One region of the Micromonospora sp. NPDC005203 genome, then DNA from elsewhere that is predicted to be linked to it. Evidence: riboswitches for the same ligand, from Rfam matches in the RefSeq annotation. Region 1 holds a riboswitch; each other region holds the start of a gene.
What was found. A riboswitch is a leader RNA that binds a small molecule or an ion and turns the genes downstream of it on or off. The one in region 1 is predicted to bind cobalamin.

Region 2: linked by a shared signal. The riboswitch ahead of bluB (5,6-dimethylbenzimidazole synthase) and the one ahead of cobN (cobaltochelatase subunit CobN) in region 1 are both predicted to bind cobalamin.
Region 3: linked by a shared signal. The riboswitch ahead of ACFYPM_RS24925 (acyl-CoA thioesterase) and the one ahead of cobN (cobaltochelatase subunit CobN) in region 1 are both predicted to bind cobalamin.

Annotation. Positions count from the first base shown of each region.
Region 1 is NZ_JBIAKV010000006.1:218,244-221,512, forward strand. Features, by position in the region: gene ACFYPM_RS16500 (hypothetical protein) at 108-443, shown strand; cobalamin riboswitch at 1,072-1,201, shown strand; gene cobN (cobaltochelatase subunit CobN) at 1,464-3,269, shown strand, end outside.
Region 2 is NZ_JBIAKV010000011.1:167,109-170,377, forward strand. Features, by position in the region: gene ACFYPM_RS23460 (hypothetical protein) at 1-541, shown strand, start outside; partial or broken gene ACFYPM_RS23465 (vitamin B12-dependent ribonucleotide reductase) at 547-852, shown strand; gene bluB (5,6-dimethylbenzimidazole synthase) at 908-1,534, opposite strand; cobalamin riboswitch at 1,563-1,684, opposite strand; gene ACFYPM_RS23475 (bifunctional 5,10-methylenetetrahydrofolate dehydrogenase/5,10-methenyltetrahydrofolate cyclohydrolase) at 1,758-2,657, opposite strand; gene ACFYPM_RS23480 (RNA polymerase sigma factor) at 2,890-3,269, shown strand, end outside.
Region 3 is NZ_JBIAKV010000013.1:24,193-27,461, forward strand. Features, by position in the region: gene ACFYPM_RS24920 (copper resistance protein CopC) at 1-1,227, opposite strand, end outside; cobalamin riboswitch at 1,358-1,572, shown strand; gene ACFYPM_RS24925 (acyl-CoA thioesterase) at 1,769-2,206, shown strand; gene ACFYPM_RS24930 (DinB family protein) at 2,810-3,269, shown strand, end outside.

The DNA.
Region 1 (3,269 bases):
CTCGGTGGGTTCCAACCCCCGGTCGGGTCAGCTGTCTCCCACCCGGCGTGCAGCGTATTGCCAGGATTCGGTGCTGCACTGGAGGGCGTCGAGGGAAGGGGTGGGGCATGAGCTGGTTCAGTCGCCGGTCACGGGGCGTCGAGGCGACCCCGACGAAGCTGGACCGGGAGGCGACCCGGGACGACCTCGCCGCGCTGGAGGCGTTCGTCACGAGCCGGCACGGGGTGGAGTTCTACCTGGAGCCGGAGACCACCGCGACGGACACCACAGTGGTGGCGATCGCCCACGACGGGGAGTGGATCCGCCGCCGCACCGGCACGCCCCGCGCCGCGGGGGCCATCGCCCGCAAGCACGCGGTGCCGTTGTACGAGGCGGGCCGCACCGGCTATCCGGAACGGATGCGGGTGTGGAGCCGGGCCCATCCGGAACGCCACGCCCGCTGAGGCCGGTCGGCTCAGGTGGCCTCGACGACCGAGTGTGCCTGCTCATGTGTCATCGGCTCGGCCTGGCTGGAGACGTACCAGAGACGAGCCAGCGCGGCCGCGGAAGGCCCGCGGCGACGAGCGTGGCCTGGATCTCCCGGGCGTGCCCGGGGCTCTGCCGAGCGTCGATCATCACACTGCCGCGCTCGTCGGCGACGACGGCGACGCCGGCCTGGACCGCGTCCGGGTCCGAGCCGCCAGGACGGAGTCAGACCCGACCGGCGAGGTGGAAGAATCGGGCGGCGCTGATGGTGGTCGACCCCCGAGATTGATCGCGGACGTTGAGCCAGTGATCACCGATCCTAGGTGACCGCGCCGATGCCACCGTCCCACCGAACGATAGGCGCAGGCCAGGGGACATGCGCGCGTCCCTTGCTCTGCTTCAACCGGCGCAACGATGCGACGACTTACTGGTGCATCGGTTGAAGCAGAGCAAAGGACGCGACACATTGACCTAACGCCGGCGAAGCAGGGCTCCTTCGCACGCAATCATTGCTGACTTTCGATGGATGTCGCCCGCTCGGCGACGTCGGGTCGGCGTTGACCGGCGGCGGAGGGGTGTGGCAGCATTCGCGGCCTGACGGCAGTGAAGGAAGTCGGTGCGATTCCGACGCGGTCCCGCCACTGTCACCGGGGAGCGATCCCCCCTCGTGAGTCACGACCGTGTGTCTGCGGTTGGAAGGCCGGGGGAGAGCGTCGATCCGGAAGCCAGGATACTTCGGCCGTCGGGATGTACCCCAGGGCGTGGACACCCGAGGAGGACCCGATGACGCACGGCGTCTCATTCATCGACGATCATCGTCACACTGCGCTCCAGGCCGCTGGCTTCCGGTACCGCTGACCTGAGCGCCCGGCGCTGACCGGCCCCGACGCCCGCGTCGGTGAGTCCGGCCGCGCCGTCGTACCGGCTGACGCCGCACCCACCCGCTTCGTCCAGGTCGCCTCCCTCAGCGGCCCGGGCGTCACTCTCCGGAGCCCGCCGTGCGCATCCTGCTGCTCTCCACCGCCGACACCGACCTGCTGGCCGCCCGCGCCAGCGGCGCCGACTACCGGCTCGCCAACCCCGCGCGGGTTGCCGCCGACGAGGTGCCCGTCCTGCTCGACGGGGTCGACCTCGTCGTCGTACGCCTGCTCGGCGGTCGGCAGGCGTGGCCGGACGGCCTCGCCGCGGTGCTCGCCACCGGCGTGCCGACGGTCGTGCTGGGTGGCGAGGCGCTGCCCGACGCGGAGCTGATGGCCATCTCCACAGTGCCGTCCGGGGTCGTCACCCAGGCGTTGGCGTACCTCGTCGAGGGCGGGCCGGACAACCTCGGGCAGCTCGCCTGGTTCCTTTCCGACACGGTGCTGCTCACCGGCGAGGGGTTCGCCCCGCCCGCGCCCACCGCCGCGTACGGCGTGCATGGCGAACACCCGAACGACCCGCGGCGGCCCACCGTGGGGATCGTCTTCTACCGGGCGCACGCGCTCGCCGGCAACACCGACTTCGTCGACGTCCTCGCGGACGCGGTCCACAACGCCGGCGGCAACCCGCTGCCGATCTTCTGCGGCTCGCTGCGAGGGCTGACCACGGGCGCGGGCCCGCTCGGGCTCTTCGCCCGCTGCGACGCGCTGCTGGTCACCGTGCTGGCCGCCGGTGGCGCGGTCGCCGCGGACGCCTCCGGGGGCGGCGACGAGGACGCCTGGGACGTCGGCGCCCTGGCCGCCCTGGACGTGCCGATCATCCAGGCGCTCTGCCTGACCAGCACCCGCGAGCAGTGGGCCGGCAGCGATGCCGGGCTGTCCCCGTTGGACGCGGCGATGCAGGTGGCCATCCCCGAGTTCGACGGCCGGATCGTCAGCGTGCCGTTCTCGTTCAAGCAGATCGACGCCGACGGGCTGTCGGTCTACGCGGCCGACGCCGACCGGGCGGCCCGGGTCGCCGGGATTGCGGTGCGCCACGCCCGGCTGCGGTACGTGCCCAACGCCGACAAGCGGATCGCCGTGGTGCTCAGTTCGTACCCCACCAAGCACTCCCGGGTCGGCAACGCCGTCGGGCTGGACACCCCGGTGTCGGCGGTCCGGCTGTTCGCCGCGCTTGCCGACGCCGGTTACGACCTGGGTGACGCGGCGCTGCCCGACGACGGTGACGCGCTGATCCACGCGCTGATCGCCGCCGGTGGTCACGACGTGGAGTGGCTCACGCCGGAGCAGTTGGCCGCCGCCGAGGCGCGGATACCGGGGCAGACCTACCAGCGCTGGTTCGACCAGGTCCCGGCCGAGCTGCGGGAGCGGATCCGGGAACACTGGGGTGAGCCGCCCGGCCAGCTCTACACCGAGGGCGGGGACATCGTGCTCGCCGGGCTGCGCTTCGGCAATGTGGTGCTGCTGATCCAACCGCCGCGCGGCTTCGGGGAGAACCCGATCGCCATCTACCACGACCCGGACCTGCCGCCGAGTCACCACTACCTGGCCGCGTACCGCTGGCTGGCCGCCCCGGTCGCGGATGGCGGCTTCGGCGCGGACGCCGTGGTGCACCTGGGCAAGCACGGCACCCTGGAGTGGCTGCCCGGCAAGGGCCTCGGCCTGGCCGCCGACTGCGCGCCCGACGCGGTCCTCGGTGACCTGCCGCTGGTCTACCCGTTCATCGTCAACGACCCCGGCGAGGGCACCCAGGCCAAGCGCCGGGCGCACGCCGTGGTCATCGACCACCTGGTGCCGCCGATGGCCCGCGCCGAAACCTACGGCGACCTGGCCAAACTGGAGCAACTGCTCGACGAGTACGCCACCGTGCAGGCCCTCGACCCGGCC
Region 2 (3,269 bases), on a different contig from region 1:
TCTTCAAGGCCGGAGGGGCGAGCCCTGGCGCGACAAATGGGTGGTCGCTGTCGACGTGCCAACGGGACGGGTCCGGCAGCTCTTTCCGCTGGAATGGGATACGTTGCGAGGCGGCCACCTGTTCGGTGGCGTCGGTGCGTACCTGGACGACCGGGCCGGGCCGTCGCTCGTGCACACGGGCGCGGTGCACAACGGCGGGGGAAGACTGCCGGGAAACGCCGTCGTGGTCCGCCGCCGGTATCTGACCGGTGAGCTGCAATGGATCTTCACCGCCGATCGGGAGGCCACCGCCCTGGACGCCGACGACACTTTCGTCTACGTCGTGTTCAACACGGGGGAGCTGGTCGTCCTGAGGACCGAGGACGGCAATGTCCACGCGCGACATGAACTACGGATCGCCGGCCACCCGGTTGTACCCCTCTCGCTGAGGCGGATAGATGTCGGCCGCCTGGCGATCGGCACCCTCGACGGCCAGGTGCTTGTCGTTCCCGTCCCGGCGGCTGTAGGAGAGGTCGCGGGGCGGCGTGTGGGTCAGGCTTGAGCGAACAGCGGGCCGCCCAGTTGCGGGCCGAGGCCGCCGCCGTCACCGGCGCGGAGCTCACCGCGATGGCGTCGTCCGCGCCGGTGGAGACCCCGGCCAAGCCGGAGGCTGTCGCCCAGCCGGCCCAGGAGATGGCCGACGTGGCCGCCGCCAAGCCGGCGCCGAGTGTGGGTTCCAGCACCGAACTGCTGGAGGCCGTGATCGGCAAGGCCGCCGACGCGCCGCTCTGCTTCACCTGCGGTACGAAGATGCGCCCCGCCGGTAGCTGCTACGTCTGCGAGGGCTGCGGCTCCACCAGCGGCTGCAGCTGACACGTCAGCGACGAGCCCCGGGCGTTCGCGCGCCCGGGGCTCGTCCGTGTGCTGGTCACTCGGACCAACGGTCGTGGTGTATCACCGACGACAGCGGACGTCGCTGACGCCAGCCGTGCCGCTCCAGGTCCGGCGTCTGCTCCAGATGGGTGACCGGGCCGAGGCAGAGCCACGCCACCGGGCGGACGGTGGCCGGGATGCCGAGCAGATCGCGTAGGAACGGCTCCCGGTAGAACGAGACCCAGCCGACCCCGAGCTGCTCGGCGGTTGCGGCCAGCCACAGGTTCTGGATCGCCAGACAGACCGAGTAGAGGCCGGCGTCGGTGATCGCGTGTCGACCGAGTACGGCCGGCCCACCCCGCTCCGGGTCGTAGGTGACCACGACCGACAACGTCGACTCTCGTACGCCATCGATCTTAATCCGGGCGAAGCGTTCCGCCGCCGGACCGTCGAGAGTGGCCGCGAAAGTGTCCCGCTCCCGCTCTACGTGTCGGTGGAACTCCTGCCGCAGCTCTGGATCGCGGACCAGGATGAAGTCCCAGGGTTGGGAGAGACCGACGCTCGGTGCGGCGTGCGCCGCCGTGAGGATCCGATCCAACGTATCCGCGGGGATCGGCGCCCCGGTGAATTGGGCACGTACGTCCCGGCGGCGGTGGATGGTCTCGTAGAGCTCGTTGTTCACGGCAGGCTCCCGCTGCGCTCGCGCCCCTGACGGGGCGATGACGCGAGGCCGGTCTTCGGACCCCGGTCACCGCGGCGGACCCGTGCCGGACTCACACCGGCTTCCCGATTCTCCCCACTCGCGCGGGGCACCTCGCAACGTCTGTGCCACCGCGCACCATAGCGGCCCCCACGAACCTGGGACTAACCCCGCCATGAATGCGCGGTTGGCGCAGCGGTGCGGGCTACTGGCTCGCTCGCTCGGCCGCGCGTACGGCGTTGCGGAACAGCATCGCGACGGTGGTTGGACCGACCCCGCCGACCCGGGGCGTGATGGCGCCGGCGACCTCGGCGCACGCTTCGTCCACGTCCGGCAGGAGACGCCGCCCTTCGTAGCGGACGCCGGCACCGATGACGACGGCGCCGGGCCTGACGTGCTCAGGCCGCACGATCCGGGGTACGCCGGCGGCGGCGACGAGGATGTCGGCGCGGCGGGTGTAGCGGTCCCAGTCGGGCACGCCGGTGTGGACGACGGTGACGGCGGCGTTGGCGGTCGGGCGCTTCTGGGCGAGCAGCATCGCCAGGGGACGGCCAAGGGTGGCGCCGCGACCGAGGATGACGACCTCACGACCGGCGACGGGGATCTGGTGGTACGCCAGGAGTGCTTCGATGCCGGCGGGGGTGCACGGCAGCGGGCCGGGCAGGCCGACGGCGAGACGCCCCATGTTCAGCGGGTGCATGCCGTCGACGTCCTTGTCCGGGTCGATGGTCAGCAGCGCCGCGTCGTAGTCCAGATGCCCCGGCACCGGATACTGCACGAGCAGTCCGTGCACGGCGGGATCGGCGTTGAAGCGGGCGATGGCCTGGTGCAGCTCGGCCTGGGTGACGGCGGCGGGCAGATGCACGTGCGGGGACGCGAACCCGAGCGCGACGGCCTGGCGCTGCTTGATGGCGATGTAACCGGCGCTGGCGTCGTCGTCGCCGACGAGAATGGTGGCGAGGCTCGGCGTGATCCCGCGGCTGCGGAGTGCTGCGGCAGCGGCGGCGGTCTCGGCCAGGACGGCTTCGGCGACGGGAGCACCCGGCAGGAGCCGGGCCGGGCCCGACGAGGTGTGGTGTTCGGTGGATTCGCTTGTCGTGGTCATGACGGTCCCTCGACGCGGGCGCCCAGGCGGTCGACGCCCGCGAGAGGCTCCCCGATGGTTCCACCATCCCCGTGCCGCCAGTCGCCGGTGCCTCGATAGTGCCCCATCACCAGGGCGACTGCCCAGCTGACCGGCCGTGCCGCCTCGGGCGGGGCCCACTCGCCCGGGGGTTTGGTAACACCAGCGGTCCGGCTGACGAAGAAGAGGTGTGAGTGACGAGAGGGGACAGCCTGTGCGTGAGCCCAGCGAAGCGGGGGGTGACATCTCCGGCATCGGGGCCGATCCGGTGGCCTTCGAGGTCTTCTACCGGCGGCACCTGGAGGCGGTGGGCCGGTTCGTGGCGCGGCGGGTCGACGACCCGCACCTCGCCGCCGACCTGACCGCCGACGTGTTCCTCGCGGTGATCGAGTCGGCGGACGGCTACCGGCCGGACCGGGGTAGCCAGGTCGGCTGGCTGTACGGGGTGGCCCGCAACGTCATCGGCGACGAGCGGCGTCGGGCGGCCCAACGGCTGCGGGTGACCGGCCGACTGGCCGGACGACGGGACCTGGGTCCCGATGACATCGCCCGCATCGAGGAGCGGATCGACGCCGAGTCCGTGGCCCGCCACAC
Region 3 (3,269 bases), on a different contig from region 1:
TCCGGCGGTGCGGCTCGCCGGGTTTCCGTCGCCGGTCCCGATGCGGGCCAGCCCGAAGCCGGCCAGTAGCGCGATCACCAGCCCGCCGACGAGCAGGGCCAGGTGGGTGTTGCTCAGCCGGGATCCGGGCGCCGCGGCGGTGAGGTCCGGGTCGGGTCCTGGTCCGGGCTCGACCGTCGGCTCGCCGTCCGTACCGGCGACGGTTTGATCGGTCGGCGTCGGATCGACCGCGACGCCCGTGCGGGCCGTGACGACCGCGTTGCCCTTGCCTGCCGCCGGCACGGTGGTGGCCCGCCGCTTGTCGCCCGGAGTCGGCGCGACGACGGTCTTGCGACCGTTGGCCTTGCCACCGCCGACGGTCTTGCCGCCGACGGCCTTGCCGCCGACGGCCGGGCCGGTGCCGGCCCTGTTCGTGGGACGGGCCCCACCGCCGCGTCGAGCGTAGCTCGCCGGCGAGGTACGGCCCCGGCCGGTGGGTTTGCGGGTGGACGCCGATCGGCGACGCCAGACGATGTACGCGGCCACCGCCCCGGCCGCCGCGACCGCCAGCGCCCAGCCGGCCCAGGCCAGTGCTCCGGGACCGCTGTCCCCGGTCGACCCGGTCGACGGTGCCGCTGCGGCCGGCGGGGTCGACGCGTCGTCCGCGGTGGTCGGCACCGCCGAGGCCGGCCCGGACGTGTTGTGCTGCTCGGTGGCGGCCACCAGCGCCGGGTCCGGCTGGGTCGACGGCGGGCTCCACCCCTTCGGCGCTGCGGCCACCCGCCCGTCGTAGCGGAAGGTCAGGGTGCCCCGCACGGTGTCGCCGTCCGAGGCGACCGACAGGTAGCTCACCGAATACTGGCCCTTCGCGGGCAGGTGGGCGACGGTCACCACCGCGGGGAACCCCGTCGTGTACTCCCGTGGCTCAAACTGCCCGTTGACCAGGAAGTACTCCCGTACCGGCTTCTTCAGCGGCTTCGGCTCGCCCTGCGACCAGCCGTCATCGACCCGGGTGCCGTCCGGGGCGGTGACCGTGAAGAACGCGTTGGCGGCGGCCTTCTCGGTGAAGTGGAGCCGCACCGCCGTGAACGGCTCGCGCACGGTGGAGCCGCCCGCCGGTGTGGACTCGGCGAGGGTCCCGTGAGCTGCGGCGGGTTGAGCGGACGCGAGCAGGGCGACCGCCGAGGCGAGGAGGAACGCGAGGAGGCCCGAGACCACCCGCCCGCAAGTCTGGGGGAGACGACGCATCTGGATATCCTCACCCTCGCGAGACTTTTTTCAAGAGGTGGCGATCTTCTTCCTCCAACGACAAAAGTTGAGGACGAGGTCGCGGGTCGCCGCAGCGGGACGCCCCGGGTGGACACATTCCCTGGCCAGCTATGCTGCCGACGGCGCTGGTTCGCCCCGTCGTGACCGGCTGGGCGTCCTAAGAGGGAACCCGGTGGAAATCCGGGGCTGCCCCGCAGCGGTGAGTGGGAACGACCGCCGTCATCAGCACTGGGCCAACGGCCTGGGAAGCGACGGCCAGTAGGGGACCGGCGCGACCGGTCAGGCCCGCGAGTCCGAAGACCTGCCGGCGCCGCGTACACAACCGTGTGCGCTGCCGTCGGCCTCGCGGGTGGGCTGAGCGGGTGACGGGCCGTGTGTGTGGCGCACGGCCAGGTCCTCGTCAGCGCGTGTCCGCGACCCGGCGGTGTGGTTTCCCGAGGGACGGACTACCGCTGTGCACGACACCACCACGATCGCCGGCCGAGCGCCGTCGGCGTCGCACCTGACCCTGTCGCAGATCATGGACCAGCACCACACCAACCTGATGGGTACGGTGCACGGCGGCCGGATCCTCAACCTCATCGACTCCGTCGCCGGTGTGGTCGCCGCCCGGCACTCCGACGGGCCGGCGGTGACCGCCGCCATCGACGAGACGGCGTTCCTGCGCGCGGTGCGGGTCGGTGACGTCGTACACGTCGACGCCCGGATCACCTGGGCCGGCCGCAGCTCGATGGAGGTCGCCGTCAAGGTGACCGCCGACCGGTGGGACCGGGCGGTGCCGCCCACCGACGTGGCCACCGCCCACCTGGTCATGGTCGCCATCGACGACGACGGTCAGCCTCGTACGGTGCCGCCGCTGCTACCGGAGACCGACGGGGACCGGCGACGGTACCGGGAGGCGGAGATCCGCCGGAAGCACCGGCTGGCGCTGCGGCGCGCGCTGCTCGACGACGGCTGACGCGCCCGTTGTGGCGGTGGCCTGGTCCGAGGAGCCCGCTCCACCGTCGCCGGCAGGCCGGGGCATGCCCGGATCACACGCGGGCATACCCCGGCCTCGTCGCATTGCTGCCGCTCGCCCTGGCGTCCGGTAGGCGTCACGGCGCTCTTGACGCCGGATTTGGTAGTGGCAGCCGGATACCCTGCTCGATAACCGACCGGGGAGAGCCAATGGGCCTGTCAAGCCGTGAGTGTCCAGACTGCAGACGACGGGTCAAGGAGCCGTTTCAAGAGACAATCACCGGCCGCAGGGTCTGCCCTGACTGCGCCAACGCCCTCTTCATGGGCTCTGCTGCCGGCGCAATCACGGGGAATGTCGGCTCCGGGTACGGCGTCTGGGCCATGCTCATGCGCAAGATCCGGCGTTCGTCTGAGCGGCGATCCGAGTGACGACCAGGACGACTGTGCCCGGACGTCCATGAACTCCGGTGGACCTCAAGGCAGCTCAATCGGTGGTTCCTGCGGGACGAAGGTGTCAAGCATCGCCAGCGATGCGCGCCGACGTCGAAGTTGGTCCACCGCAACTCACTTGACCGGTGTGATCCGCCCGCGGTGTGGTGGCGCCGTGAGCAAACTGTGGACCGCCCCCGAAAATGACCCCAGGACCTTCGGTCAGCCCGTCGGCGAGAAGGCGACCTACCGGGAGTACCTCGGCAACTACCGCCTGACCATAGAGATGAAGTGCGACGGACTGGACGCCGAGCAGCTCGGCCGACGCGCGGTACCGCCCAGCACCCTCAGCTTGCTCGGCCTGGTCCGCCATCTGGCGCAGATGGAGAACCAATGGTTCCAGCGTGTGCTGCAAGGGCGAACCGACGCACCGTGCCTTTACCAGCACGAGGACGACCCGGATTGGGACTTCGGGGGCGCGCTCCCCGACCCGGCCGTGGTGAAGGACGCCTTTGCAACCTGGAAGGTCGAGATCGCCAAGGCGGACGAATGGCTCGACGCCCTCGACGAGGCCGACCTGGGCCGCGAGGTGCTTGTCGACGGTGGCAGCCACGCCACGCGCGACGTGGTTGTCC